Regions from separate parts of the Mycobacterium shinjukuense genome, predicted to be linked through region 1. Evidence: riboswitches for the same ligand, from Rfam matches in the RefSeq annotation. Region 1 holds a riboswitch; the other holds the start of a gene.
The links. A riboswitch is a leader RNA that binds a small molecule or an ion and turns the genes downstream of it on or off. The one in region 1 is predicted to bind thiamine pyrophosphate.
Positions count from the first base shown of each region.

Region 2: another riboswitch for thiamine pyrophosphate. It lies ahead of thiC (phosphomethylpyrimidine synthase ThiC); the one in region 1 lies ahead of thiC (phosphomethylpyrimidine synthase ThiC).

Region 1 covers NZ_AP022575.1:3,282,136-3,296,611, reverse strand. The annotation lists gene thiD (bifunctional hydroxymethylpyrimidine kinase/phosphomethylpyrimidine kinase) at 1-691, opposite strand, end outside; gene thiC (phosphomethylpyrimidine synthase ThiC) at 688-2,310, opposite strand; TPP riboswitch at 2,301-2,410, opposite strand; partial or broken gene G6N20_RS14945 (PE family protein) at 2,598-3,937, opposite strand; gene G6N20_RS14940 (IS607 family transposase) at 4,138-4,746, shown strand; partial or broken gene tnpB (IS607 family element RNA-guided endonuclease TnpB) at 4,743-6,388, shown strand; gene G6N20_RS14930 (hypothetical protein) at 6,635-6,910, opposite strand; gene G6N20_RS22275 (Rv1535 domain-containing protein) at 6,974-7,279, shown strand; partial or broken gene G6N20_RS22270 (cation-translocating P-type ATPase) at 7,245-9,464, opposite strand; gene G6N20_RS14920 (hypothetical protein) at 11,479-11,931, opposite strand; gene G6N20_RS14915 (exodeoxyribonuclease III) at 12,098-12,910, opposite strand; gene G6N20_RS14910 (peptide deformylase) at 13,225-13,818, opposite strand; gene G6N20_RS14905 (DUF3263 domain-containing protein) at 14,363-14,476, shown strand, end outside.
Region 2 covers NZ_AP022575.1:2,793,285-2,807,760, forward strand. The annotation lists gene sdhA (succinate dehydrogenase flavoprotein subunit) at 1-1,160, shown strand, start outside; gene G6N20_RS12690 (succinate dehydrogenase iron-sulfur subunit) at 1,160-1,954, shown strand; partial or broken gene G6N20_RS12695 (carboxymuconolactone decarboxylase family protein) at 2,020-2,673, shown strand; gene G6N20_RS12700 (sigma-70 family RNA polymerase sigma factor) at 2,639-3,553, opposite strand; gene G6N20_RS12705 (aspartate aminotransferase family protein) at 3,596-4,924, shown strand; gene G6N20_RS12710 (PE family protein) at 5,205-6,872, shown strand; partial or broken gene G6N20_RS12715 (aspartate aminotransferase family protein) at 6,947-7,237, shown strand; gene G6N20_RS12720 (PE family protein) at 7,627-9,414, shown strand; TPP riboswitch at 9,531-9,640, shown strand; gene thiC (phosphomethylpyrimidine synthase ThiC) at 9,631-11,253, shown strand; gene thiD (bifunctional hydroxymethylpyrimidine kinase/phosphomethylpyrimidine kinase) at 11,250-12,074, shown strand; gene G6N20_RS12735 (alpha/beta hydrolase family protein) at 12,074-12,703, shown strand; gene G6N20_RS12740 (hypothetical protein) at 12,700-12,909, shown strand; gene G6N20_RS12745 (HNH endonuclease signature motif containing protein) at 12,906-14,354, opposite strand.

The DNA of each region.
Region 1 (14,476 bases):
CCACCGCCGAGGCCAGCGTGTCCCCGCCGCCGTGGTCGTTGCCGGTGGGCAGCCGCGGCGCGGCGAACTCGTAGCAGTCGGCACCGTCATAGAGCAGGTCGCGGCTGGTGTCCGAGGAGCGCAGGTGTCCACCCTTGACCAGCACCCACCGCGGGCCCAGCGCGTGCAGGGCGGTGGCCGCCGCGCGCTGCGAGTCGGCGTCGACCACGTCGATGCCGACCAGTTGGGCCACCTCGTCGAGGTTGGGTGTGACCAGGGTGGCCAACGGAAACAGGTGGGTGCACAGGGTTTCTAGGGCGGCGGCCGGCAGCAGCGCATCTCCGTGCATGGACACGCACACCGGGTCGACGACCAGCGGCACGCTCAGGTCGAGTCGGCGCCAGGTGGCGGCCACGGTGGCGACGATGCTGGCCGAGGCGAGCATCCCGGTCTTGGCGGCCTGGATGCCGATGTCGGTGACCACCGCCTCGATCTGGCCGGCCACCACATCGTCAGGAACTTCGTGAATACCCTTGACGCCCACCGTGTTCTGCACGGTCACCGCGGTGACCGCCACGCAGGCATGCACCCCCAGCAGCGCCATGGTGCGCAGGTCGGCCTGGATGCCGGCGCCACCCCCGGAGTCCGATCCGGCGATGGTCAGCACCCGCAACGGGGTGGTACCCGGCGGCGGTAGCGGCAGCAACGTCACGGGGTGATCGGCAGATACACCCGGCTGCCGTGCTCGGCGAACTCGCGGGACTTTTCGGCCATGGCCGCTTCGATCGCTTCCTGGCTGTCGAGTCCATGCGCGGCGGCGTAGTCGCGGACATCCTGGGTGATGCGCATGGAGCAGAACTTGGGCCCGCACATCGAGCAGAAGTGCGCGGTCTTGGCCGGCTCGGCGGGCAGGGTTTCGTCGTGGAATTCCCGCGCGGTGTCGGGGTCCAGCGCCAGCGCGAACTGGTCGTTCCAGCGGAACTCGAACCGCGCCGTGGACAGCGCGTCGTCGCGCTGCTGCGCGCGGGGATGACCCTTGGCCAAATCCGCGGAGTGCGCGGCGATCTTGTAGGCGATCACCCCGTCCTTGACGTCCTTGCGGTCGGGCAGCCCGAGGTGCTCCTTGGGGGTGACATAGCACAGCATCGCGGTGCCGGCCGCGGCGATGATGGCCGCCCCGATCGCCGAGGTGATGTGGTCATAGGCCGGGGCGATGTCGGTGGCCAGCGGACCCAGCGTGTAAAACGGGGCCTCTTGGCACAGCTGCTCTTCCAGGCGCACGTTTTCGACGATCTTGTGCATCGGGATGTGCCCGGGGCCCTCGATCATCACCTGGGCGCCGCGGGCTTTGGCGATCCTGGTGAGCTCGCCCAGGGTGCGCAGCTCGGCGAACTGCGCGGCGTCGTTGGCATCGGCGATCGACCCCGGCCGCAGCCCATCACCGAGGGAGAAGGTGACGTCGTAGCGGGCGAAGATGTCGGCCAGCTCCTCAAAGTGGGTGTACAGAAACGACTCCCGATGATGGGCCAAACACCAGGCGGCCATGATCGACCCCCCGCGGGACACGATGCCGGTGACCCGTTTGGCGGTCAGCGGCACATACCGCAGCAGCACCCCGGCGTGCACCGTCATGTAGTCCACACCCTGCTCGCACTGCTCGATCACGGTGTCGCGGTAGATCTCCCAGGACAGCTTGGCCGGATCCCCCTTGACCTTCTCCAGCGCCTGATAAATCGGCACCGTGCCCACCGGCACCGGCGAATTACGCAGGATCCATTCCCGGGTTTCGTGGATATCCTTGCCGGTGGACAGGTCCATCACGGTGTCGGCCCCCCAGCGGGTGGCCCACACCATCTTGTCGACCTCCTCGGCGATCGAGGACGTCACCGCCGAATTGCCGATGTTGGCGTTGACCTTGACCGCAAACGCCTTGCCGATGATCATCGGCTCGCTCTCGGGATGGTGGTGGTTGGCCGGGATCACCGCGCGCCCGCGGGCCACCTCGTCGCGCACCAGCTCGGCGGGCAGGCCCTCGCGGGCGGCGACGAACGCCATCTCGGCGGTGATCTCCCCGGCGCGGGCCCGCTGCAGCTGGGTGCCCCGATCGCGGACCACCCCGGGCCGGGGTGGCAGCCCGGCGGTCAGGTCGATCACCGCGTCCGCCTCGGTGTAGGGCCCGGAGGTGTCATACAGGTCGAAGTGATCCCCGGTGGACAGCTGCACCCGCCGAAACGGCACCCGCAGGCCGGGGAATCCGTCGAGGTCGCGGTAGATCTTGGCGCTGCCGGCGATCGGGCCGGTGGTCACCGACGGTTGAACGGTCACGGTCATGGTCATCTCCCTACGCCGGCATTACCCGGTCAGGTTCAGACGGTCGACGGCCCCAGCCGTCCTCTCAGCACGCTCGGCGCGCGCTCCCGCGTGGATTGGTTGGACGGTATTCGATTGCCCGGCTCCTGCTCGAATCGCGCCGCGATTCGCATCGTCGCCGGGCACCACCCACGCTAGCGCAACGCGCGGGCGCGGCGCGTACGGCCGGGCAAGCGGTGTCAGCCCGGCGTTCCGGGTGCGCCGGGGGCACCGGACAGCAGCCCGCGGCCGCCGCCGCTGCCGCCGCCCCCACCAGTGCCCACGGGGGTGCCGGCCCCGCCCTTGCCGCCGTCGCCGCCGTTGCCCCCGTTGCCGATCAACCCGACGGCGTTGCCGCCATGACCGCCGCTGCCGCCCTTACCGCCGGGATCTATATCACCCTCGCCGCCGTCCCCGCCGGTCCCGCCGACCCCACCGTTACCGAACAGCGCCCCACCGGCCCCGCCGTTGCCGCCGTTCCCGCCGTCACCGCCGTCACCGCCGGCGGCGCCGCCTTGGCTGCCGGTGCCGCCGGCGCCGCCGGCCCCGCCGCTGCCGATCAGCCTGGCTGCTCCGCCGTCACCGCCGGCGCCACCGAATCCACCAGTAGCAAATTGATTGGTGCTAGCGCCGTTTCCGCCGGCCCCACCCGCGCCGCCGCCGCCGATGAGCCCACCGATGCCGCCGCGTCCGCCGCCGCCGCCGTTCCCACCAGCCGCCGCAAAGCCGCCGAAACCGCCGTTCCCGCCGTTCCCGCCAGCGCCGCCGTCTCCGTACAACAGCCCGGCGTCACCGCCGGCACCGCCGGTTCCGCCGTCCCTTGAGCACGGCCGGTCCCGCCGGCCCCGCCGGCACCGATCAGCCAGGCCTTGCCGCCGCGACCGCCGGCCCCACCGCCCCCACCGCCGTCGCCCTCCCCGCCGTTCCCGCCGGCTCCGCCGTTGCCGTACAGCAGCCCGCCGCTGCCTCCGGCCCCGCCGGCCCCGCCCGCGGCTAGGAAGCCGGTCCCGCCGGCACCCCCCGGCCCGCCATGACCGAACAGCCACCCCCCGGCCCCGCCCGCACCCCCAGGCGCCCCGGCCCCGCCGGCACCACCGGCCCCGCCGTTGCCGATCAGCCCGGCCGCGCCACCGTTGCCGCCGGCCACCCCGGCGGTGGTGCTGGTGCCGCCGTTGCCGCCGTTGCCGTATAGCAACCCCCCGGGCCCGCCGTCTTGTCCCGGCCCGCCGTTGGCGCCGTCACCGATCAGCGGACGTCCTAGCAGCGCCTGGGTGGGCGCGTTGATCAGCGCCAGAAGGTCCTGCTCCAGGCTTTGGGCCGCCGAGGCGTTGACCGCCTCGGCGGCCGCATACGAGCGCGCCGCCGCGGTCAACGCTCGTCCGAACTGCGCATGAAAAGCCGACATCTGGGCGCTGAGCGCCTGATAGGCCTGTCCGTGCGCGCCGAACAGCGCCGCGATCGCCGCCGACACCTCATCGGCGCCCGCGGCCAGCACCCCGGTGGTCTCGGCCGCCGCCGCCGCGTTGGCCGCATCGAGCGCCGACCCAATGCTTGCCAGATCCGCAGCCGTCGCTACCACCAACTCCGGCACGACGCTCACAAATGACATCGCATACCTCCACCAGAACCCCCAGCACTCGCCGGTAAGTCTAGTAATCGCGTCACCGGCACAATCCCAAAACGGCACCAAAAGGGGGTGCCTGGTTTACCGTGGCACGGGCGTTCGACGCGGAACGTTGCCCCGGGGGTTGGCGAACTGTTGGGTGTCGAGTGTATTTGAGTGTGCGTTAGTGTGTTCTAATGGGTGCTGTGAATTTGGCGGATTGGGCGGCGTCGGTGGGGGTGAATCGGCATACCGCCTATCGGTGGTTTCGGGAGGGGGCGTTGCCGGTGCCCGCCGAGCGGGTGGGTCGGTTGATTCTGGTGCGCACGACGCCGGCGGGCGATGCCGCGGCGGGTGGTGTGGTGATCTATGCCCGGGTGTCCAGCCATGATCAGCGCGCCGATTTGGATCGCCAGGTGGCCCGGTTGAGGGCGTGGGCCACCGAGCAGGATCTGACGGTGGGGCTGGGGGTACCACCCGCTTGCGGGGGAGTCGTTACCGAGGTCGGGTCGGGTCTGAATGGCAAACGCCCGAAGTTGCGCCGGATGTTGTCGGACCCGGATGCGAAGGTGATCGTTGTGGAGCATCGTGACCGGTTGGCCCGTTTCGGGGTGGAGCACCTCGAAGCGGTGCTTGCGGCTCAGGGCCGCCGAATCGTGGTGGCCGATCCTGGCGAGACCACCGATGATCTGGTGCGCGACATGATCGAGGTGCTCACGTCGATGTGTGCGCGGCTTTATGGGCGCCGCGGAGCCCGTAATCGCGCGATGCGCGCGCTTGCCGCGGCCAAACGGAACCCGGGTGAGGTCGCATGATCGTCGGGATGCGCACCCAGGCGCAGGCCGCAAAGGTGGCCGCGGCCACTGGCGGCGCGCATCTGGCGGGTAAGCCGAAACCCGATGGCGCGCCGAGGTTGTCGCGGTATGTCGATGTGGGTGCCGATTTTGAGGCGCACCGCAGCGCAGTGGAGTCGGTGTCGGTGCTGTTCGAGCTGTTCGATGGTGACGCCGAGGGCTACGCCGCGACGGGTTCACCCGGCGCGCCGTTGTCCACCGGGTGGATGGTGACGGCGGCGAAGTTCGAGGTCGAGTGGCCCGCCGAGCCGGATCGAGCGGGGTTGGTGCGCTCGCATTTCGGCGCGCGACGTAAAGCGTTTAACTGGGGCCTGGCCAAAGTGAAAGCCGACCTGGGCGCTAAAGCTGTTGACCCGGGCCATCAGTCGCTGTGCTGGGATCTGGGTGCACTGCGGTGGGCGTGGAACCGCGCCAAGGATGGGGTCGCGCCGTGGTGGGCCGCCAATTCCAAGGAGGCCTACTTGTCGGGGCTGGCTGATCTGGCGCGGGCGCTGAACAATTGGTCGGCCAGCCGCAACGGCACACGGCGAGGTCGCCGTGTGGGGTTTCTGCGCTTCAAATCCGCGCGCCGCGACCCCGGCCGGGTGCGCTTCACCACCGGAACCATGCGCGTTGAGGACGATCGGCGCACCATCACCGTGCCGGTAATCGGCGGGCTGCGATCCAGGAGAACACCCGCCGTGTGCAGCGCCACCTGGCCAGCGGGCGTGCCCGCATTCTGAACATGACGCTCTCGGCGCGCTGGGGCCGGTTGTTCGTCTCTATCGGCTACGCGCTGCGCCCCGGCCACCGAGCGCACGGTGGCCCGGCCCACGGTGCGCGCCGGTGTCGATCTGGGGGTGCGCACGTTGGCCACGGTGGCCACCGTCGACACCCGCACCGGGGAGCAGACCATTACCGATATCCGAATCCGGCCCCACTGAAAGCCACGCTTGCTGCGCGGCGGCGGGCCGGGCGCCAGCTTTCCGCCGCATCCGCGGATCGCGTGGCCATCGGGCAGCGAAAGCCAAGCTGACCCGGCTGGATCGCCGGTGTGTGAATCTGCGGCGAAGCCGCCCATCAGCTCACCACCGAGCTGGCGGGCCGCTATGGCCACCTCGTGGTCGAAGACCTCGACGTGGCCGCGATGAAACGCAGTATGGGCCGGCGCGCCTATCGGCGTGCCGTCTGCGATGCGGCGATGGGTGCGATCCGGCCGATGTTGGCCTACAAGACCGCCCGTTGCGGCGCGGTGCTCACGGTGGCGGATCGCTGGTTTGCGTCCAGCCAGATCCATCACGGCTGCACCGCGCCGGACGGCGCCCCGTGCCGGCTGATCGGCAAATGGCGCATCGACAAGTTGCTGGTGTGTCCGCACACCGGCGATGTCGTCGACCGCGATCGCAACGCCGCGCTGAATCTCCGTGACTGGCCGGATTACGCCAGTTGTGGTCCAGTCGGGACCACGGCCCCATCGGTACCCGGGCCAACCGAATCGGTTGGTACAGGCCATGGCGCGGACACCGGAACATCCGGTGCCGGCGGAGCATCCGTAAGACCCCGCCCATGCGGGGCCGGACGCCGCGAGGCCAAAACCCCAACCCCGCAAGGGAACGCCGCATGAGCGTGTCACTAAAACACACTCAACGGCAACGGTATGCCGCGCTGAAGCTGGCCGTGATCAACGCCGCGGGGTAATCATCGTCGATTCGCGGCGGTGGTCTTCGTCGCAAGCGCCGACGTGAACGCGGCACCGACTGCCGTCAGCAACGGCGGGCCGCCTGGACGGTCGGGCGGTGGGGGCCCGCCACAGCCAAGTGCCGCAATCCGATCGAGTGACCGAGCCGCACCGCAGGCTCGACATGCGACCTTAAGCCTCTTCCATCGCCTCGCCGAGCTCCTCCAAAAACCGGTTGTGTTGGTTGGTCGCCAGGATGTGCCCGGCGGCGATCACCAGGGCGACCGGCCAGTCGATGAGTTCGAAGGCGGCCAGGACGGCCAGACCGCCGTAGTAGGCCAGCTGCTCCGGTCGCGGCACCCCCACCTGACCTACCACCGGTAGGTTCACGGCGAAGGTCTCGCCCTCCCGGATTTTCTGCACGGCTTCGCGCTGGGACGTTGCCCGTCGCGCCTTCTTTTCCGCCATCATTTGCCTTTCAGTAACGAAGGGTTTGCCGCTGGGCAGCCTGGTGCGGTCACCGTCGCACGTATGACGAGGACCGACGCCCAGGCCGATCCCCTAGTTTCGTCGATTGCTTGGTTGCTGACCGTGCCATTGCGGGAGCTTTACGCGTTGCTGTGGCGCGTCGGGGTGGTCGAGGTCCACGGGACGGAACCCGCGGCGCACCGCCGCCCGGCGGGGAAACCTCCGTCTTCGGCGGCTCGGCGCCGGACGTGTCCCGATCCCTCAGCACACGCGTCGCAATGGCCACCGCGATGGTCGCGGCAGTCGCGGACCCTAGACCCTGGGCCCAGCCCAGCGGTCCGAGCGGGGTGCAGCCGAGCAGCTGGCTGACCACCGGAATGCTGATCAAGACCCCCACCAAGCCCAGGGAACCCAGCGCGGTCAGCACCACCATCGGCGCCTGGGACTCCAGCAGGGTCTGGCCCAATTCGGCGGCCACCAGCGCGACCAGAGCCACGGTGGACGCGTGTTGCGGCCAGCCGGTGACCCCGGCCATCGCCCACGCCGCCGTCGCCGCCGCCGCCGTGGTGACGCCGCGGATGGCCACCGCATGCCACAGCGCGGGCTGATCCGCGCCGCGCAGGGTGGGGTCTACGGTGCCGCGCGGCTTGCTGACCGCAAGGGCCGCGGCCGGCAGCGCGTCGGTCAGCGTGTTCACCAGCAGCAGCTGGCGGGTGTTCAGCGGCGAGGTGCCGGTGATCGCGCTGCCGATGATCGCAAAGATCACCTCACCGGCATTGCCGCCCAGCAGCACCGACACCGCGGCCTGCACCCGCCGCCAGAGCTGGCGTCCCTCTTCGATGGCCTCCAACAGCGCATCGATGCGGCCGTCGACCAGCACGACGTCGGCCACCAAGTGCGCCGGGTCGCTGCCGCGGGCCACCACGCCGACACCGACCGTGGCGGCTCGGATAGCGGCGGCGTCATTGGCTCCGTCGCCGACCATCACGGTCCGCACACCGGCATTCTCCAGCGTCTGAACGACCTGGACCTTATTTTCCGGTGTCATCCGGGCAAAGATCACCCGCTCGGTCACGACGCGCTCTTGGTCCTTGCGCGACAACGAGTCCCATTCGGCGCCGCTGATCACCTGATCGGCGGTCACCGGCAGGCCCAGCTCCTCGGCGATGGCCTTGGCGGTGACCGGATGATCACCGGTGATCAGCTTGATGCCCACCCGTTGCTGCCGCAGATTCGCCAGCAGGCCCGCCGATTCCGGGCGCGGGGTGTCCGACAGCCCCAGGAACCCGGCCAGGGTCAGCCCGGCGGTGCAGAAGTCGGCGATGTCATCGGGGTTGTCCCGGATCGCCTCGGCCTGCAGCGGGCTCAGCCGGCGCCGGGCCACGGCGATCACCCGTAACCCGCCGGCGGCCAGCGCGGCAACGGCACCGTCCATCGCCGTGACGTCCCCGCACGCGGCCAGCACCACCTCCGGTGCGCCCTTGACGGTCAGCTCGGTACCGGTCACCGACGCCGAAAACGACCTGCCGGAGCGGAACGGCAGGTGCGCACTGGGGCTGGAATCGTTGCCGGTGGCGACGGCGCCCGCGGCCGCGGCGGCCTCGACAATGGCGACATCGGTGGCGTGCACCTGGGGGCCGCCATTGGTCACCGGTGCGGCGTGCGCGGCGCAGCGCAGCACCTCGACGTCGGAATAGCCCGCCGCCGGGTGCACCCGCGCCACCCGCAGCCGGTTCTCCGAGAGCGTTCCGGTCTTGTCGAAGCACACCACCTCGATACGGCCGAGCGCCTCCACCGAACGCGGAATGCGAACCAGCGCACCGAATTTCGTCAAACGCCGGGCCGACGCCGCCTGGGCCAGCGTGGCCACCAGCGGCATGCCTTCGGGAACCGCGGCCACCGCGATGGCGATGGCGCTGGACACCGCGTGGCGCATCCCGATGCGGCGGACCAGCCCGAGCGCGCCGACGAGCGCGCCGCCGGTCACGCTGACGGGCAGCGCCTGCCCGGTGAGCTGGCCGAGCTGATGTTGTAGGCCGATGTCCGAGGACAGCTCGGCGGAGATCAGATCGGCGGCACGCCGCTGCTGGGTGTCGGCGCCGACCGCGGTCACCAGGGCGACCACCGTGCCGGCCACCACGGTGGTCCCGGCGAACACCATGCAGCGACGCTCGGCCAGCGGCGCGCCCGGGGTGGCCTCGACCTGTTTCTCCACCGACAGCGACTCGCCGGTGAGGGTCGACTCGTCGACCTCGACGTCGACCTCCTCGATGACTCGGGCGTCGGCGGGCACCACCTCATGGGTGCGCACCTCGATGACATCACCGGGCCGCAGGTGCGCGGCGTCGACACGGGCGTAGGCCCGCTCACCGCCGGGACCGCTGACCACCTTGCGGGCCGGCGGAATCTGCTGCGCCAGTAGGTAGTGCAACCGTTTCTCGGCGCGCAGCCGCTGGGCGGCGGCCAGGATCGAGTTGCTGGTCAGCACCGTCCCGACCAGCACCGCATCGACGGGGGAGCCGAGCACCGCACTGGCGGCCGAGCCCAGCGCCATCACCGGGGTCAGCGGGTCGGACAATTCGGCTCGGACGGCCTTGGCGAGCTGCCAAACCGCGTGCACCGGGCCGCCGGCCGGCACCCGTGGGCCCGGTGCCGCCTCCTCGGGCTGCGCGGGCGTCTCGGAGTCGGGCGGCGGCAATGCCTTGCGGACTTGCTCGACGGACATGGCATGCCATTCGTGGCTGGCGGCCGGGCGCGGCGTCTCGGCCCCGATCACCCCGCGTGCCAGCAGGTATCCCGAGAGCAGCCCGGCCGCCGCGCCGGCGGTAACCGGGCCCGGCCCGCGGCCGCGGACACCGGGAATCATCAACAGCGAGCCCATAGCCGTTGCGCCAGCCGATATTCCGACGCCCCGCTGGGTCGCGGTCTTGGCGGCCGGCAGCGCGTGCAGTATCCGCCAGGCCGCCTTGAGATCGGGCAACAACAGGTCGGCTTGCCAGGGTGGGGGGCCGTGCCGCGGGATCACACCCAGCGCCAGGTCGGCGGACCACATCGCTTGCGCGCCAGACGATGACAGTACGGCCACGGTGCGGCCCGCCCGCTGCAGGCCGGCCACCGCGCGGGCCAGGGCCCTGTCCAGCGCCCCGTGCGTCGCGGTCTTCAGCGGCCGGATGTCGTCGAACGCGGGTCGCAGCTCGTCCAGCGAGTCGTCGGCGACCGTGACCAGTTCCGCCCCGCTGCGGTGTGCCTCGGCCACCACCGCCGAGGCCAGCGGGTCGTGCGTGGGAAGAAACAGCGCCTCGACCCGGGACTCCGGCCGACCGCGCCAGCTGCCGGGCACCGGGCGCCAGCCCGGGCGCACGCCGGTGCTCTCCAGCGCGAGCTGGGCGCGCTGCCAGGCGTCGGACAGCTCGGCGTCGGCGGCCCCGCGGATGCCTGCCACCCGCAACCGGTCGGTGCACAACACCCGCGGGTCGATGACGATCGCGTCGACGCGGTGCAGCCGGCGCAGGCTCTCCGGCCGCAGCGGCAGCACCGCGTGCCGCTCGGCCAATCCTCGGCCCAGCGTGGCGGCGAAGGCCTCGGGTGTGGTCCGGCTGGCCTTGGGGGCGGTCACCAGCGCCGCGGTGGCGGCCATGTTCAGGTTGCGGGTGCCGGCACCGATCAGCCCGGCGCTGAGCGCCTGGATGAGGGCGAGACGAGCGGCGTTGCGCTCGACGGACCCGGCGGCCGGCGGCGGCCGCTGCGCATGTGTGGCCGGTTGGTCGGCATGCCGCGCCAACTCCGGTTCATGGTGCTGCCAGGCTCGCGCCTGGGCGCGGCATTCGGCCGCCTTCAGCGACTGCATCGTCAGACCCACCGACAACGACGCCGGCGACAGCGCGAGGGTGTTAGCGGCCGCCACCGCCAGCGTCAACACCGTGTCCGTGGCGGATATGCCGATCCGGTCCTCAAGTAGCCGACGCAGCCTGGGCTGATAGTCCACCAGCGAAATGCCGGCCACCACAGTGATCGGCAATCGGGGCAAGCGCAGCGCTCGACCGGCCAGCGCTATGCCCAGCCCGGCCGCGTTGGCGGCCACGGTGAGCGCTCGTGTCGCCAGCACCACACCATCGCCGGGCAGGCTGGCCGCGTCGGTCTGTTGGTCTGGGCGGCGGCGCTTTTCGGCCTTTTCGGCGTTCTCGACGGTGCGGCACAGATCACGCAGCGAGGTGTCCGGCCGGTCAGATTCGACGACGACGCGCGACAACGGATGGTTCAGGCTGGCCGACGTGACGCCGGGGTGGGAGCGGACCTCCTCGAGCACGGTGCGCCCGAGTTCTGGGTGGCCGTCAAGGCCGCGCACCTCGATCCAGGCGCGGGTCTCGCCACGCCAACAGTGCCGGCCGAGTGTCTCGCGGGACAGCTCACCGGATACCGCCTTGGCCAGGGCCCCGGCGACGGCCGCGGCGGTGGTGATCGATGCGTTGGTGAGCGCGGTGGTGGCCTGCAGGCCCGCAACGATCGCACGCGACGGCAACGACCGTCGTATGGATGTGGCGATATTCAACGGCCGACAGCGGTCCCGGTCAGTTGGTGCTGCGCAACGCGGTGGTGCCGGCCCGTCGGCCAGCGGTCTTCTTGGCCGCGGACTTGGTCGGGGCTTTCTGCGGCGCGGCCTTCGCCGGCGCCGGCTCTTCCTTGGTGGGTAACGGCGTGAGCTTCGCCGTCGGCGCCGGCTCGGACTCCTCGGGTTTGCGGGTCAGCCGGTGCAACACCAACGCTCCGCCGCCGACGGCCAGCAGGATCGGCCACTCGACCAACCCGGTGACGCCCAGCGCGCCCAACGCCAGCACGGCAGCCGCCGTCGACTTGCTGCCCGAGCCGATGCCACGCTGAATGCCCTCCGCGGCTCCCTTCACACCCCCGACAACACCGTTCACCGCCGCGCCACCAACAGCGCCGGCGGTCGCTGTGGTCGCCGCCGCAGCACGATTCACTGTTCGACCCACGGTGCGGACCGCTCCGCCGACGACACTCATGATGACTCCCTGGCCCAGACTACTTGTTAATCAAAACGGTTTAACTATTGTTCTACACCCGTTAACCGCGCACTGCATGGCGTCATGGGGATTCTGGCTAGCTTCAAAAATGCCCGCGCCGCCACGTTGCACACGCGAACCTAACGAGTGCTGCCGCAGCCCTACCCTACGCGCATATCGGCTGCAGATCGACCAGCACCGGCGCGTGATCACTGGGTGCCTTGCCTTTGCGCTCCTCGCGGACGATCTGCGCGTCGATCACCCGGGCGGCCAAGGCCGGCGACGCGAGGATGAAATCGATGCGCATGCCCTGCTTCTTCGGAAACCGCAGCTGGGTGTAGTCCCAGTAGGTGTACACCCCGGGCCCGGGAGTGAAAGGCCTTACCACGTCGGTGAATTGGGCGTCGACGAGGGCGTTGAACGCGTTGCGCTCCGGTTCGGAGACGTGCGTGCAACCCCGGTAGAACTCCGTGCTCCACACGTCTTCATCGGTCGGGGCAATGTTCCAGTCCCCGGCTAGCGCGATCGCGGCGGTGGGATCGTCACGCAGCCAGCCTTCGGCCGTATCACGCAGCGCGGCAAGCCAATCCAGTTTGTAGGCGTAGTGGGGGTCGTCGAGGGCGCGGCCGTTGGGCACATACAGGCTCCACACCCGCACACCGCCGCAGGTGGCACCCAGGGCGCGCGCTTCGGTCGTGGCGGCCACCTCCGGCCTGCTGCTCCAGCGGGGCTGACCGTCAAACCCGGCTTGTACGTCGTCCAGGCCGATGCGAGATGCGATCGCCACCCCGTTCCACTGATCGAAGCCCACGTGGGCGACCTCATAGCCGAGTTCAAACAGCGGCAGGGCGGGAAACTGGCTGTCCGCGCACTTGGTCTCCTGCATCGCCAGCACGTCGACCTCGGCGCGCGCGAGCCAGTCCAGGACGCGGTCCAGGCGGGTGCGAATGGAATTCACGTTCCAGGTGGCCAGCCGCAGCTGGGGGTACCGCCCGCTTGCGGCGGACGGCGATCGCAAGGGCGGCGAAGCCGGGCGCGGCGGCTCGCCGCCATCGACCGTGCCGTCGGGCATGGCTAGAGGTTATCGCGGGGTACGCCAGGCGCCGTCGGCCCTGCGATGGTGCCGTCGGGAACCCAGCGACTCGGCCAGCGCGGTCCCGTCCGCGTGGTGCGTATAAGCCCCGGGTGGCCCCACGCCCCGGGCCAACAACGCGCCGCCTGGCCGGCGCTGCTGGTCGTGGTCGGCGGCCCGCGGCGCCGTCACCCGGGTTCCGAGGCCCGGCCAGGAGACATTCAGTGTCCGAACGGATCGGGTCCCTCACCCGGCAGCCAGGACAGTCCGGGTACGCCCCACCCGCGCGCCTTGACGGCCCGTTTCGCCGCGCGCGCGTGCCGACCGATGAGCCGATCCAGGTAGAGGAATCCATCCAGGTGTCCGGTTTCGTGTTGCAGCATGCGCGCGAACAGGCCGGTGCCCTCGATGGCGATCGGGCTGCCGTCGGCGTCGAGCCCGGTGACCCGGGCCCACTTGGCGCGGCCGGTGGGGAAGGACTCGCCGGGAACCGACAAGCATCCCTCGTCGTCGTTGGTCGGGTCCGGCATCGTCTCGGGGATTTCGGAGGTTTCCAAGATCGGGTTGATGACCACACCGCGGCGGCGGGTGGTCTGTCCGCGGTCCTCGGCGCAGTCGTAGACGAAGAGGCGCAGTCCGTACCCAATCTGATTGGCGGCCAGGCCGACCCCGTTGGCGGCGTCCATGGTGTCGTACATGGTGGTGATGAGGTCGCCCAGATCCGCCGGGAGCGACCCGTCGGCGGCCACCGGCACCGGCGTCGTCGGAGTGTGCAGCACCGGGTCTCCCACGATGCGGATGGGTACGACTGCCATGGTCGGCTAGCTTATGCCTGCCGACGATGCGCGCCGCGTCGCGGCGTGGGGTGGGGGCACCACCCGCTTGCGGGGGAGAGGCGGGCGTTCGGGCCATGGCTGTGTTTGTCACTTCCGCCACAGTCGCCTCTGCCGGGGAGGATGTTCGTTGTGCCCGCCTTGGAGCGACACCGTGTGGGTGTCGCCGGGGGAAATCGTGGCCGGTGGCGACTTGTCGCTACGAGGTGGGCGCATCGAGTGCCTACCGGCCCAGAGACGCATGTGGCAGCTGTGACCAGCGTGACACAGTTGGCCCGTGGTGTGCCCGCCAGGCATGGCAATCGGCCGAGCCGGTGCCGTCGGCCGCTTGGCCAGCGAGCACGCCGTCGCCGCAGTGGCAACGCCGTCGCGCCGGGCGATCCGGGCAAGTCGGCCGACTCGCGGGTCTGGATTACCGCTCGAGGGTTTCAAGCGTGGTTCAATATTCGCGCAAAACATGCCATCACGTAAGCCAAGTCACTCGAGACAAGTTGGGAATTCGCCGGAAGGGTCCAGGGGAAGCGATATGGACAGCGCCATGGCGCGGACAAATCGAGCGGGGGACGACTCTGAAATCACCGATGGGCTGACGCGTCGCGAACACGACATCCTGGCATTCGAACGTCAATGGTGGAAGTTC
Region 2 (14,476 bases), 490 kb from region 1:
GCTCCGGCCGCATGTACAAGACCACCTCCAACGCCCACACGCTGACCGGCGACGGCATCGGCATCGTCTTCCGTAAGGGACTTCCGTTGGAGGACATGGAGTTTCACCAGTTCCACCCGACCGGCCTGGCGGGCCTGGGCATCTTGATCTCCGAGGCGGTGCGCGGCGAGGGCGGGCGGCTGCTCAACGCCGACGGCGAACGCTTCATGGAACGCTATGCCCCGACGATCGTCGACCTGGCGCCCCGCGACATCGTCGCCCGCTCGATGGTGCTGGAAGTGCTGGAGGGCCGCGGCGCCGGCCCCAACAAGGATTACGTTTACATCGATGTCCGCCACCTCGGTGAGCAGGTGCTGGAGGCCAAGCTGCCCGACATCACCGAGTTCGCCCGCACCTACCTGGGCGTGGACCCGGTGCACGAGCTGGTCCCGGTCTACCCGACGTGTCACTACGTGATGGGCGGCATCCCGACCACGGTGACCGGACAGGTGCTGCGGGACAACACCCACACCGTCCCCGGCCTGTACGCGGCCGGGGAATGCGCCTGCGTGTCGGTGCACGGCGCCAATCGGCTGGGCACCAACTCGCTGTTGGACATCAACGTCTTCGGCCGCCGGGCCGGCATCGCCGCGGCCAATTACGCGCGCACCCACGACTTCACCGACATGCCGCCGGATCCGGCGGCGATGGTGGTGGGTTGGGTGCGCGACATCCTGTCCGAGCACGGCAACGAGCGCGTCGCCGACATCCGTGGGGCTTTGCAGCAGTCGATGGACAACAACGCCGCGGTGTTCCGCACCGAGGAGACGCTGAAGCAGGCGCTGAAGGACATTCACGCACTCAAGGAGCGGTACTCCCGAATCACGGTGCACGACAAGGGGAAACGCTTCAACAGCGACCTGCTGGAAGCCATCGAGCTGGGCTTTTTGCTGGAGCTGGCCGAGGTTACCGTGGCGGGCGCGCTCAACCGCAAGGAGTCCCGCGGCGGGCACGCCCGGCAGGACTACCCCAACCGGGACGACGTCAACTACATGCGCCACACCATGGCCTACAAGGAAATTGGGGCCTACAAGGAGGGCACCGAGCTGCTCAGCGACATCAGGCTGGACTTCAAACCCGTCGTGCAGACCCGTTACGAACCCAAGGAACGGAAGTACTGATGACTGCCGAGGTTGAGACGCTGGAGCCACCCCTGCCGCCGGTTCCCGACGGTGCGGTGATGGTGACCGTGAAGATCGCCCGGTACAACCCCGACGACCCCGAGGCGTTCGCGGCCACCGGCGGCTGGCAGAGCTTCCGGGTGCCGTGCCTGCCCACCGACCGGTTGCTCAACCTGCTCATCTACATCAAGGGCTACCTGGACGGGACGCTGACCTTCCGGCGCTCCTGCGCCCACGGGGTGTGCGGGTCGGACGCCATGCGGATCAACGGTGTCAACCGGCTGGCCTGCAAGGTGCTGATGCGTGACCTGCTGCCCAAGCGGCCGAACAAGCCGGGCAAATTCCCGACCGTCACCGTCGAGCCGATCCGCGGGCTACCGGTGCTCAAGGACCTGGTGGTCGACATGGAGCCGTTCTTCGACGCCTACCGGGCGATCAAGCCGTACCTGATCACCAGCGGCAACCCGCCCACCCGGGAGCGGATCCAGAGCCCGACCGACCGCGCGCGCTACGACGACACCACCAAGTGCATCCTGTGCGCGTGCTGCACCACCAGCTGTCCGGTGTTCTGGAACGAGGGCAGCTACTTCGGCCCGGCGGCGATCGTCAACGCGCACCGCTTCATCTTCGACAGCCGCGACGAGGCCGCCGGCGAGCGCCTGGACATCCTCAACGAGGTCGACGGCGTGTGGCGCTGCCGCACCACGTTCAACTGCACCGAATCCTGCCCGCGGGGCATCGAGGTGACCAAGGCGATCCAAGAGGTCAAGCGCGCGATCATGTTCTCCCGCTGAGCGGGCGAGCAGACGCAAAATCACCCAAAACCAGTGGTTTTGAGGCGATTTTGCGTCTGCTCGCGCAGAGCCGGTGCGCGTCACATCACGGCGGCCCGTCTCGTCTCACGGGTATGACATCCAAAACCCGCATCCAACCCCTGCCCCCCCAGCGCGCCGGCCTGCTGGTGCGCGCCATGTACCGAGTCGCCAGGCGGCGCTTCGGGGAGGTCCCCGAGCCGTTCACCGTGGCCGCTCATCACCCCCGTCTGCTGCTCGCCAACGCGGTGCACGAGACCCTGCTGCAACGCGCGTCGCGCACACTGCCGGTCAGCGCACGCGAGCTGGCGGTGTTGTGGACCGCGCGCACCATCGGCTGCTCGTGGTGCGTGGACTTCGGCTCCATGCTGCAGCGCCTGGACGGCCTCGACGTCGAACGGCTCACTGAGATCGACGACTACGCGACGTCGCCCCGCTTCAGCGACGACGAGCGCGCCGCCATCGCCTATGCCCACGCAATGACCACCGACCCGCATTCGGTCACCGACGAGCAGGTCGCCGATCTGCTGGCCCGCTTCGGGGATGCCGGGGTGATCGAGCTGACCTATCAGATCGGCGTGGAGAACATGCGCGCCCGGATGTATTCCGCGCTGGGCATCACCGAGCAGGGCTTCAATTCCGGGGACGCCTGCCGTATCCCGTGGGCTACCCCTGACGCCGACGCAGCGGAGAACCGGTGAACTTGTCGGGGTTGGCGATATCCCAGAGCGCGCAGACCCTTCCGTCGCGCACGGTGATGGCGGTGATCCGCGGCGCCATCGCCCGATGCCCGTCTACCGCGGGGAAGCCGGGCGTGTAGGCGCCCAGTTCCCCATTGACCAGCGCCAACCGATTCGCCGTGTAGAACGACGGGCCGTAGCGGCGGGCCAGCCCGAGCATGAACCGGACCACCTTGTCGGCGCCGCGGATGACGCGGGCCGCGGTGGCGGCCTTGCCGTCCGAATCGCCGGTGAAGGTCACGTCGGGATGCAACAGCGACACCACGGTGTCCAGGTCGCCGGTGGCCATGGCGGCCATCAGCCGCCCGACCACCTCGTTGTGGCTGGGATCGGGCCGCTTCAAAACAAGGGGCGGCGCGGCGGCCGTCCCGGCCACGGCCCTGCGGGCCCGCGAGGCCAGCTGCCGCGCCGCGGGCCGGCTGGTCCCCAGCACCTCGGCCACCTCGGCGAATGGCACACCGAACCCGTCGTGCAGCACGAACGCGACCCGCTGATCGGGGCGCAGCCGCTCCAGCACCACCATCGCCGCGAACCGGGCGTCCTCGGCGGCGACCACCGCGGACAATGGATCGCCATCGTCGAAGCCGGTGACCACCGGTTCGGGAAGCCAGTTGCCGGTGTAGGTCTCCCGGCGGTGGGCCGCCGACCGCAACCGGTCCAGACCGATCCGGCTCACCACGGTGGTCAGCCAGGCCCGCGGGTCGTCGATCACGGTGCCCTGTGAGTCCCAGCGCAGCCAGGCCTCTTGCACGATGTCCTCGGCGTCGGCCACGGTCCCGGTCAGCCGGTAGGCGACCGACATGAGATGCGGTCGCAGCTCCTCGAATTCGGAAACCCGCATCGAGGTCATTACCCGAGGGTAGCGCTACGCTGGGCGGGCAGGATGACAAGAAACTTGTGGCTGCATTTCGCTCGGCACGGCGGGGGCATCACACCGCCGATCATCACCCGCGGCCAGGGCGTCACCATTTTCGACGACCGCGGCAAGAGCTACCTGGACGCCTTGTCGGGGCTGTTCGTGGTGCAGGTCGGTCACGGCCGTGCCGAGCTCGCCGAGGCCGCCGCTCGGCAGGCTGGCACGCTGGCGTACTTCCCGCTATGGGGGTATGCCACCCCGCCGGCGATCGAGCTCGCCGAGCGCCTGGCCAGCTACGCGCCCGGGGACCTGAACCGGGTGTTTTTCACCAGCGGCGGCACCGAGGCCGTCGAAACCGCCTGGAAGGTGGCCAAGCAGTACTTCAAGCTCACCGGCAAACCCGGTAAACACAAGGTCATTTCGCGCTCGATCGCCTACCACGGCACCACCCTGGGCGCGTTGGCGATCACCGGTCTGCCGGGGTATAAGGCCCCGTTTGAGCCGGTGGCGCCGGGCGGCTTCCGGGTGCCCAACACGAACTTCTATCGCGCCCCGTTTCACACCGACGTCACCGAATTTGGGCGGTGGGCCGCCGACCGGATCGCCGAGGCGATCGAGTTCGAGGGGCCCGACACCGTCGCCGCGGTGTTTGTGGAGCCGGTGCAGAACGCGGGCGGTCCCATCCCGCCGCCGCCGGGCTATTTCGCGCGGGTGCGCGAGATCTGCGACTTCTACGACGTGCTGCTGGTGTCCGACGAGGTGATCTGCGCGTTCGGCCGGATCGGGTCGATGTTCGCCTGCAATGACATCGGGGACGTCGGCTACCTGCCCGACATGATCACCTGCGCCAAGGGCCTGACGTCGGGCTACTGTCCGCTGGGCGCGATGATCGCCAGCGACCGGTTGTTCGAGCCGTTCAACGACGGCAAAACCATGTTCCCGCACGGCTACACCTTCGGCGGTCATCCGGTGTCGGCGGCCGTGGCACTGGCCAACCTCGACATCTTCGAGCGCGAGGGCCTCAACGACCACGTCAAGCGGAATTCCCCCGCGCTGCGGGCCACCCTGGAGAAGTTGTACGACCTGCCCATCGTCGGCGATGTCCGCGGCGAGGGTTACTTCTTCGGCATCGAACTGGTCAAGGACCGGGCGACCAAGCAAACCTTCACCGACGCGGAACGCGCGGCGCTGCTGGGCCGGCTGTCCGCGGCGCTGTTGGACGCCGGGCTGTACTGCCGCACCGACGACCGCGGCGATTCCGTCATCCAGCTGGCTCCGCCGCTGATCAGCGGTCAAGACGAGTTCGACACCATCGAGTCCATCCTGCGCGGCGTGCTCGGCGAGGTCAGCATGTAGGGGCAACCGCAGGCATCCCTAACCCGCCGAACACCACACCGCGACGCTGACCAGCACAGACCCAGCCCCCACAACCGGCAGACCGTCACCACGCCGACCCCAACCGGTTAACTGCCACGGAAGGGTCTTACACCACCACGTAGGCCTTGCCCCGGTCGCGCTGTCACCATAATGTGACTGGCACAACGGGTTCCGGGTATGCGTCGGCGTGCGTCGCCGTCGGGTGTGCAGGCCGCGATCGCCGAGTCCAACGCCGGGTTGAGTTGGTCGGAGGTGTGCGATGTCGTTTGTGATGGTGGCACCGCAGTGGGTGGCGGCGACGGCCTCGGATGTGACCCGGATCGGGTCGGCGGTCAGCGCGGCCAATGCGGCCGCGGCGGCTCCGACCACCGGGCTGCTGGCCGCCGGCGCCGATGAGGTGTCGGCGGCGATCGCGGCGCTGTTCGGCGCGCACGGGCGGGCCTATCAGGCGGTGAGCGGCCAGGTGTCGGCTTTTCATGCGCAGTTTGTGTCTGCGTTGACCGCGGCGGCGGACTCGTATGCCGCCGCCGAGGCGGTCAACGCCTCGGCGGCCCAAAGCCTGGAGCAGGACCTGCTGGCGCTGATCAATGCGCCCACCCAGACGCTGTTGGGGCGTCCGCTGATCGGTGATGGCGCCGATGCGACCACCCCCGGCGGCAACGGTGGGGAGGGCGGCCTCTTGTACGGCAACGGCGGCAACGGCGCACTCGGTGACCCGGGGCAGGCCGGTGGTAACGGGGGTGCGGCCGGGCTGATCGGCCATGGCGGGGCCGGCGGGGCCGGCGGGGCGGGGGCGCCCGGTGGCGCCGGCGGGGCCGGGGGCTGGTTGTTCGGCAACGGCGGACCCGGCGGGCCCGGCGGCGCTGGCGTGGCCAGCGGCGGCATTGGTGTCGCGGGTGGTCCCGGTGGGTTGGGCGGGGCCGGCGGCGGCGCCGGGCTGTGGGGCACCGGCGGCGCCGGCGGTGCCGGCGGTGTCGGCGGGGAGGGCGGTATCGGCGGTACGGGTGGTCTCGGCGGCCATGGCGGGGCCGGCGGGGCAGGCGGCTGGTTGTTCGGCAACGGCGGGCCTGGCGGGGCCGGCGCCGGCGGCGGGATCGGCGGGGGCGGCGGGGCCGGCGGGGCCGGCGGGTCCGGCGGGGCCGGGGGTGACGCCAGGCTGATCGGGACCGGCGGGGCCGGCGGGGCCGGCGGGGCCGGAGGAGGTGCCGGCGGAGACGCCGGGGCCGGCGGTCATGGTGGCAGCGGCGGGCTGCTGTATGGCAACGGCGGGGACGGCGGAACCGGCGGAACGGGCGGGCCCGCCGCGTCCGCTGGGGACGGTGGCGCCGGCGGTCGCGGCGGCAAAGCCTGGCTGATCGGCCACGGCGGCGCCGGCGGCGCCGGCGGCGTAGGTGGGGACGGTGGTGTTGGCGGAAACGGCGGAATCGGCGGGGACGGCGGTGAGGCCGGGCTGGTGTACGGTGACGGCGGCGCTGGCGGCGCCGGCGGCAATGGTGGTTTATCTGTCATTTTGGGCGCCGCTAGCGGCGACGGCGGGGCCGGCGGCCGTGGCGGCAATGCCATCGGGCTGATTGGCAGCGGCGGGGCCGGCGGGCCCGGCGGGGTCGGCGGCAAGGGCGAGGACAGTGGCGTCGGCGGCGACGGCGGGGACGGCGGCAATGGCGGTCACGGCGGGGTGCTGTTCGGTCATGGCGGGACCGGCGGCAAGGGCGGCGGCGGCGGAGTAGGCACACTAGGAGCCGGCGGCAAGGGCGGTGCCGGCGGTCATGGCGGTAACGCCATTGGGCTGGTCGGCGACGGCGGAGATGGCGGGGATGGCGGCGCCGGCGCGTCTGGGACCCCCACTGGTGCCGGCGGGCCAGGCGGCAGCGGCGGCAGCGGGGGGCAGCTGTTCGGCATCCCGGGCACGCCCGGAACGCCCGGCTGATAACAGCCCGCGCCGTGCACACCACCCACGTCCTGCGCTAGCGTCCAGTGCAACTCCGCCGCGCTGCTGGCCACCTGGAGAAGTTGCACGACCTGCCCATCGTCGGCGATGTCCGCGGCGAGGGCCACTCCTTCGGCATCGAGCCGGTCAAGGACCGGGCGACTACGCACAGCTTCACCGGCTCCGAGCGCCAGGCACGGCTGGGCCGGCTGTCCGCGGCGCTGTTGGACGCCGGGCTGTACTGCCGCACCGACGACCGCGGCGATTCCGTCATCCAGCTGGCTCCACCGCTGATCAGCGGTCAAGACGAGTTCGACACCATCGAGTCCATCCTGCGCGGCGTGCTCGGCGAGGTCAGCATGTAGGGGCAACCGCAGGCACGGCTGCGCTGGATTCCCTTGGTCTGGTGGGGGTCTTGATCAGCGCCCCGGTGGTCAGCCAACTGCTCGGCTGCACCCCGCTCGGACCGCAGCGAAACCTTCGCCGTGAACCTGCCGGTGGTGGGGCAGGTGGGGGTAGGGCGGTCTGGCCGCACCCCCGACGTGGGCAGATAGCACGTTTCGTCGGGGGATATAGGTGCACTTTGCATGATTTTGCTGCCGGTTTGGCGATTGTGTCGTCGACGCGGTCGCGATATCACCAAAATGTCACTGGTACAGCGGGTTTCGGGTATGGGTTGGCGTGCGTCGTCGTTGAGCGTGCAGGCCGGCGATCGCCGGAGTCCACCGCCGGGTTGGTTGGTCGGAGGTGTGTGATGTCATTTGTGACTGTCGCGCCGCAGTGGGTGGCGGCGACGGCCTCGGATGTGGCGCGGATCGGGTCGGCGCTCAGTGCGGCCAACGCGGCCGCGGCGGCCGAGACCACCGGGGTGCTGGCCGCGGGCGCCGATGAGGTGTCGGCGGCGATCGCGGCGCTGTTCGGCGCGCACGGACAGGCCTATCAGGCGCTCAGCGCCCAGATGTCGGCTTTTCATGCGCAGTTCGGACGAGCGTTGACCGCGGCGGCGGACTCGTATTCGGCCGCCGAGGCGGTCAACGCCTCGGCGGCCCAAAGCCTGGAGCAGGACCTGCTGGCGCTGATCAACGCGCCCACCCTGGCGCTGTTGGGGCGTCCGCTGATCGGTGACGGCGCCGATGCGACCACCCCCGGCGGCAACGGTGGGGCGGGCGGCCTCTTGTACGGCAACGGCGGCAACGGCGCGGCCGGTGCGGCCGGGCAGGCCGGTGGTAACGGGGGTGCGGCCGGGCTGATCGGCCATGGCGGGGCCGGCGGGGCCGGCGGGGCGGGGGCGCCCGGGGGTGCTGGCGGGGCCGGGGGGTGGCTGTTTGGCAACGGCGGGCCCGGCGGGACCGGCGGGGCCGGCGTCGCCTTCGGCGGTCCTGCTGGCGCGGGTGGGGTCGGCGGGCTGGGCGGGGCCGGCGGCGGCGCGGGGCTCTGGGGCACCGGCGGCGCCGGCGGCCGGCGGAAAGGCGGCACCGGCGCGCTCGGCCAGTCCGGCGGGGCCGGCGGTCACGGTGGGGCCGGCGGGGCCGGCGGTTGGTTGTTCGGCAACGGCGGGGACGGCGGGGCCGGCGGGACCGGCGGGGACAGCGGCGGCGGGACCGGCGTGGCTGGTGGTGCCGGTGGCGCCGGTGGGGCCGGAGGTGAGGCCAGACTGATCGGGGCCGGCGGAGCCGGCGGGGCCGGCGGAACGGGTGTGCCCGGGGATTCCGGTGGGGCCGGCGGGACCGGCGGGACCGGTGCGACCGGTGGGCTGCTGTACGGCAACGGCGGAGCCGGCGGGCACGGCGGGGCCGGCGGCAACGCCGGCGCCTTCCCCGGTGGGGATGGCGGGGCCGGCGGTGGCGGTGGCAAAGCCTGGCTGTTCGGCACCGGTGGGGCCGGCGGGGCCGGCGGCGCGGCTGCAGTCGGTTTCAAAGGCGGACTGGGCGGGATCGGTGGTGCCGGCGGTGACGCCGGGCTGTTGTACGGCGACGGCGGCGCTGGCGGCGCCGGTGGTATTGGCGGTCTTGCTCTTGGTGGGCCCGGTGGGAACGGCGGCGGCGGCGGACGCGGCGGCATTGGTGGGCTCATCGGCAACGGCGGGGCCGGCGGAAACGGCGGAAACGGCGGAACCCCCGTCGCTCCGGCTGGGTCTGGTGGATCCGGTGGCGCCGGCGGTGACGGCGGCGCCGCCAGGCTGATCGGCAGCGGCGGGGCTGGCGGGGCTGGCGGGACCGGTGCCAAGGGCGGGTCCGGCGGAGCCGGTGGCAACGGCGGCAACGGCGGCAACGGCGGTCAGGGTGGGGCGCTGTTCGGAAACGGTGGAGCCGGCGGCGCCGCCAACGCCGGCGGACCCGGCACCGGAACCGCCGGCGGCGGTAAGGGCGGTGCCGGCGGTCATGGCGGCAACGCCGTCGGGTTGATCGGCAACGGGGGCAACGGCGGCGACGGCGGCAAGGGCGGGGCCGGCACCCCCGTGGGCACCGGTGGGGGCGGCGGCAGCGGCGGCGGCCGCGGGCTGCTGTCCGGTGCCCCCGGCGCGCCCGGAACGCCGGGCTGACACCGCTTGCCCGGCCGTGCGCGCCGCGCCCGCGCTGCGCTAGCGTGGGTGGTGCCCGGCGACGATGCGAATCGCGGCGCGATTCGAGCAGGAGCCGGGCAATCGAATACCGTCCAACCAATTCACGCGGGAGCGCGCGCCGAGCGTGCTGAGAGGACGGCTGGGGCCGTCGACCGTCTGAACCTGACCGGGTAATGCCGGCGTAGGGAGATGACCATGACCGTGACCGTTCAACCGTCGGTGACCACCGGCCCGATCGCCGGCAGCGCCAAGATCTACCGCGAGCTCGACGGATTCCCCGGCCTGCGGGTGCCGTTTCGGCGGGTGCGGCTGTCCACCGGGGATCACTTCGACCTGTATGACACCTCCGGGCCCTACACCGAGGCGGGCGCGGTGATCGACCTGACCGCCGGGCTGCCACCCCGGCCCGGGGTGGTCCGCGATCGGGGCACCCAGCTGCAGCGGGCCCGCGCCGGGGAGATCACCGCCGAGATGGCGTTCATCGCCGCCCGCGAGGGCCTGCCCGCCGAGCTGGTGCGCGACGAGGTGGCCCGCGGGCGCGCGGTGATCCCGGCCAACCACCACCATCCCGAGAGCGAGCCGATGATCATCGGCAAGGCGTTTGCGGTCAAGGTCAACGCCAACATCGGCAACTCGGCGGTGACGTCCTCGATCGCCGAGGAGGTCGACAAGATGGTGTGGGCCACCCGCTGGGGGGCCGACACCGTGATGGACCTGTCCACCGGCCGCGACATCCACCAGACCCGGGAATGGATCCTGCGCAACTCGCCGGTGCCGGTGGGCACGGTGCCGATCTATCAGGCGCTGGAGAAGGTCAAGGGGGATCCGGCCAAGCTGTCCTGGGAGATTTACCGCGACACCGTGATCGAGCAGTGCGAGCAGGGCGTGGACTACATGACGGTGCACGCCGGGGTGCTGCTGCGGTATGTGCCGCTGACCGCCAAACGGGTCACCGGCATCGTGTCCCGCGGGGGGTCGATCATGGCCGCGTGGTGTTTGGCCCATCATCGGGAGTCGTTTCTGTACACCCACTTTGAGGAGCTGGCCGACATCTTCGCCCGCTACGACGTCACCTTCTCCCTCGGTGATGGGCTGCGGCCGGGGTCGATCGCCGATGCCAACGACGCCGCGCAGTTCGCCGAGCTGCGCACCCTGGGCGAGCTGACCAGGATCGCCAAAGCCCGCGGCGCCCAGGTGATGATCGAGGGCCCCGGGCACATCCCGATGCACAAGATCGTCGAAAACGTGCGCCTGGAAGAGCAGCTGTGCCAAGAGGCCCCGTTTTACACGCTGGGCCCGCTGGCCACCGACATCGCCCCGGCCTATGACCACATCACCTCGGCGATCGGGGCGGCCATCATCGCCGCGGCCGGCACCGCGATGCTGTGCTATGTCACCCCCAAGGAGCACCTCGGGCTGCCCGACCGCAAGGACGTCAAGGACGGGGTGATCGCCTACAAGATCGCCGCGCACTCCGCGGATTTGGCCAAGGGTCATCCCCGCGCGCAGCAGCGCGACGACGCGCTGTCCACGGCGCGGTTCGAGTTCCGCTGGAACGACCAGTTCGCGCTGGCGTTGGACCCCGACACCGCGCGGGAATTCCACGACGAAACCCTGCCCGCCGAGCCGGCCAAGACCGCGCACTTCTGCTCGATGTGCGGGCCCAAGTTCTGCTCCATGCGCATCACCCAGGATGTCCGCGACTACGCCGCCGCGCATGGACTCGACAGCCAGGAAGCGATCGAAGCGGCCATGGCCGAAAAGTCCCGCGAGTTCGCCGAGCACGGCAGCCGGGTGTATCTGCCGATCACCCCGTGACGTTGCTGCCGCTACCGCCGCCGGGTACCACCCCGTTGCGGGTGCTGACCATCGCCGGATCGGACTCCGGGGGTGGCGCCGGCATCCAGGCCGACCTGCGCACCATGGCGCTGCTGGGGGTGCATGCCTGCGTGGCGGTCACCGCGGTGACCGTGCAGAACACGGTGGGCGTCAAGGGTATTCAGGCGATGCCCGACGATGTGGTGGCCGGCCAGATCGAGGCGGTGGTCACCGACATCGGCATCCAGGCCGCCAAGACCGGGATGCTCGCCTCGGCCAGCATCGTCGCCACCGTGGCCGCCACCTGGCGCCGACTCGACCTGAGCGTGCCGCTGGTCGTCGACCCGGTGTGCGCATCCATGCACGGAGATGCGCTGCTGCCGGCCGCCGCCCTGGAAACCCTGCGCACCCACCTGTTTCCGTTGGCCACCCTGGTCACACCCAACCTCGACGAGGTGGCCCAACTGGTCGGCATCGACGTGGTGAACGCCGACTCGCAGCGCGCGGCGGCCACCGCCCTGCACGCGCTGGGCCCGCGGTGGGTGCTGGTCAAGGGTGGACACCTGCGCTCCTCGGACACCAGCCGCGACCTGCTCTATGACGGTGCCGACTGCTACGAGTTCGACGCGCCGCGGCTGCCCACCGGCAACGACCACGGCGGCGGGGACACGCTGGCCTCGGCGGTGGCCTGCGCGCTGGCGCACGGGTTCAGCGTGCCCGACGCGGTCGGCTTCGGGAAACGGTGGGTGACCCAATGCCTGCGCGCCGGCTATCCGTTGGGCCACGGCCACGGCCCCGTCTCCCCGTTGTTCCGGCTGTGATGAACCTCGATGAGATCGCGGGCATCGCCCACCGGCCAGCCGGGGCTCCCCAAGGGGTGGTGGTGCTCACCCACGGCGCCGGTGGCAGCCGGGAATCCCCCCTGTTGCACCAGGTTTGCCACGAGTGGGCGCGGCACGGCTGGCTGGCCGTGCGATACAACCTGCCCTACCGCCGGCGCCGGCCCACCGGACCACCGTCCGGCTCGGGGGATACCGACCGTGCCGGCATCGTCGAGGCGATCCGACTGTGCCGCGGCCTTGCCGACGGCCCGCTGATCGCCGGCGGCCACTCCTACGGCGGCCGCCAAACCTCCATGGTGGTGGGCGCCGGCCAGGCCGCGGTGAACGTGCTGACCCTGTTCTGCTATCCGGTCCATCCGCCCGGTAAGCCGCAGCGGCCCCGCACCGAGCACCTACCCGACATCACGGTGCCCACGGTGTTCACCCACGCCACCTCCGATCCCTTCGGCACAATCGCCGAGCTACGCGCCGCCGCGGCGCTGATTCCCGCGCCCACCCAGATCGTCGAAATCACCGGCGCCCGACACGACTTGGACTCGAAGACCCTCGACGTCGCCGGCCTGGCGGTCGCGGCGGCGTTGCAGCTGATTCGCAGCCAAACAGCGTGACCCGCATCAGCTTTCGCACACACGCCTGGGCGTACGCCGAATCCTGCGGGCTCACCATCCGCCCCAGATCGACCACCAACGCCATCGCGGCGTGCACCAAAAACCGCGCCTGGGCGATCCCGGCCGTTGCCGTGGGATGGCTGCTAGTCACCGGTTTTTTGGTGGTCTGGGTGCACAACGGTCACAGCCAGGACCGGGTTGCCTAAAACGGTGGTGGCTCCTCGGGGGGTGCGGGCCCGGGTGGCGGCGGTTGTGGTGCGGGTTTGCCCGCTGCGCGCGCCGCAAGGGCTTGGCGGTTGAGTCGGCGTTGGGCGGCGATGTAGGCGGCGCGGTTGTCGGCGCGACTACGGCGACGCGTGGGCATCGCGGTGGCCCGGTCGGTGCACCGGTCGGTCGGTGCCGGGCTCGGCGCGGGCAGGTGTCCGGTGGGCACGCACAAGCTGGGAAACAGCAGCGCGCTGCCCGGGGTGGTCACATAGGTGTGTCCGGACGGCGAGGTCCAGATCACCGTGCCGTCGGGCAGCTGCTGGTCACCCCAGCCCCAGAACGTCTTGAGCAAATGATGAAGACGGCACAGGCATTTCAGGTTGCAGGCGTGGGTGGCCCCGCCGTCGCCGTAAGGAATGGTGTGATCGAGGTCGCAGTGCAGCGCCGGGCGATCGCACCCGGGGAACCGGCAGCTCAGATCCCGGCAGCGGACGAAGTCGGCCAACGCTTTCGAGGGGGTGTAGCCAGGCTCGGCCGGTGCCTCGCCCGGATGCGTCAGCGGCTGCAGCCGCGCCGTGGCGGCCAGCTCGGCGATCAGCTCGGCGGGGATGAGCGCATTGCCGCCCAGCAGCGCACCCGGGTTCGCGGCGGTGCCGTCGAGGCTGGCCCGCTCCGCGACCACGTGGATCACCACCGGCCACGGCGCCGCCGCCGTGGCGGGGCAGTCCGGGCGCCCGCATCGGCAACCCAACCGGTCGGCCCCGGCGGCCAATGCCCCCAGCGCGTCGGCGCGGCGCTGGTTGGCGGTGCGCGGGTCCTCGGCACACACCGTGGCCGCCAACGCCGCCAACCGGGCATCCACCACCTGCGCGTCGGTGCTGACCAGCCTGCCGAACACCTCCGCTAAACCGTCGCCGGTGTCCCAGATCGACAATTCCCGATCCGCGCGCCGCTCCCGGCGCCGGCGCACCGCATCGCGATCGGCCCGCTCCACCACCCGGTCGACGTAGGCGGCCAGCCGGGCGCGGGTCAGCGACGGCCACCGGCGCACCTTGACCGCCAGTTCGGCGTCGACGCCGGCCAGGATGTCCTCGTCGGTGATCAACTCGGTGCGATACACGATCGTCTGAAACATCGAAAAGCTGATGTCGCCGGCCAGCAGCGCCGCGCCCACCCGGGGCAGCCGCATCCGCAGCGCGCGCGCATAGTGCAGATGGCTGGCCGCCAACCCGTGACTGATCCGCAACGCCGCGGCCACCTCCGCGGTCACCGCGTCCCAGGTGTCGGTCACCCAGGTCTCGCGTTCCCCGCGCTGGCGCAGCCGCAGCACATCCAGCTGCCCGATCGCGATCAGCCGCTGCCCGGCCGCCCGGTTCTCCGCCCGCCACGCCGCGCACATCCGCTCCACCAGCGCGGCAGCGGAGCCGTCCGAACTATCGAACATGTGTTCGAGTATAGCGCAGCACTCCGACACCCGCCAGCCCTGACGATCGGCAGCCCGCACTACCAACCCCGCCGTCACCGGCCGGCAGCTCGGCGATGTCCGCGGCGAGAGATACGTCGACA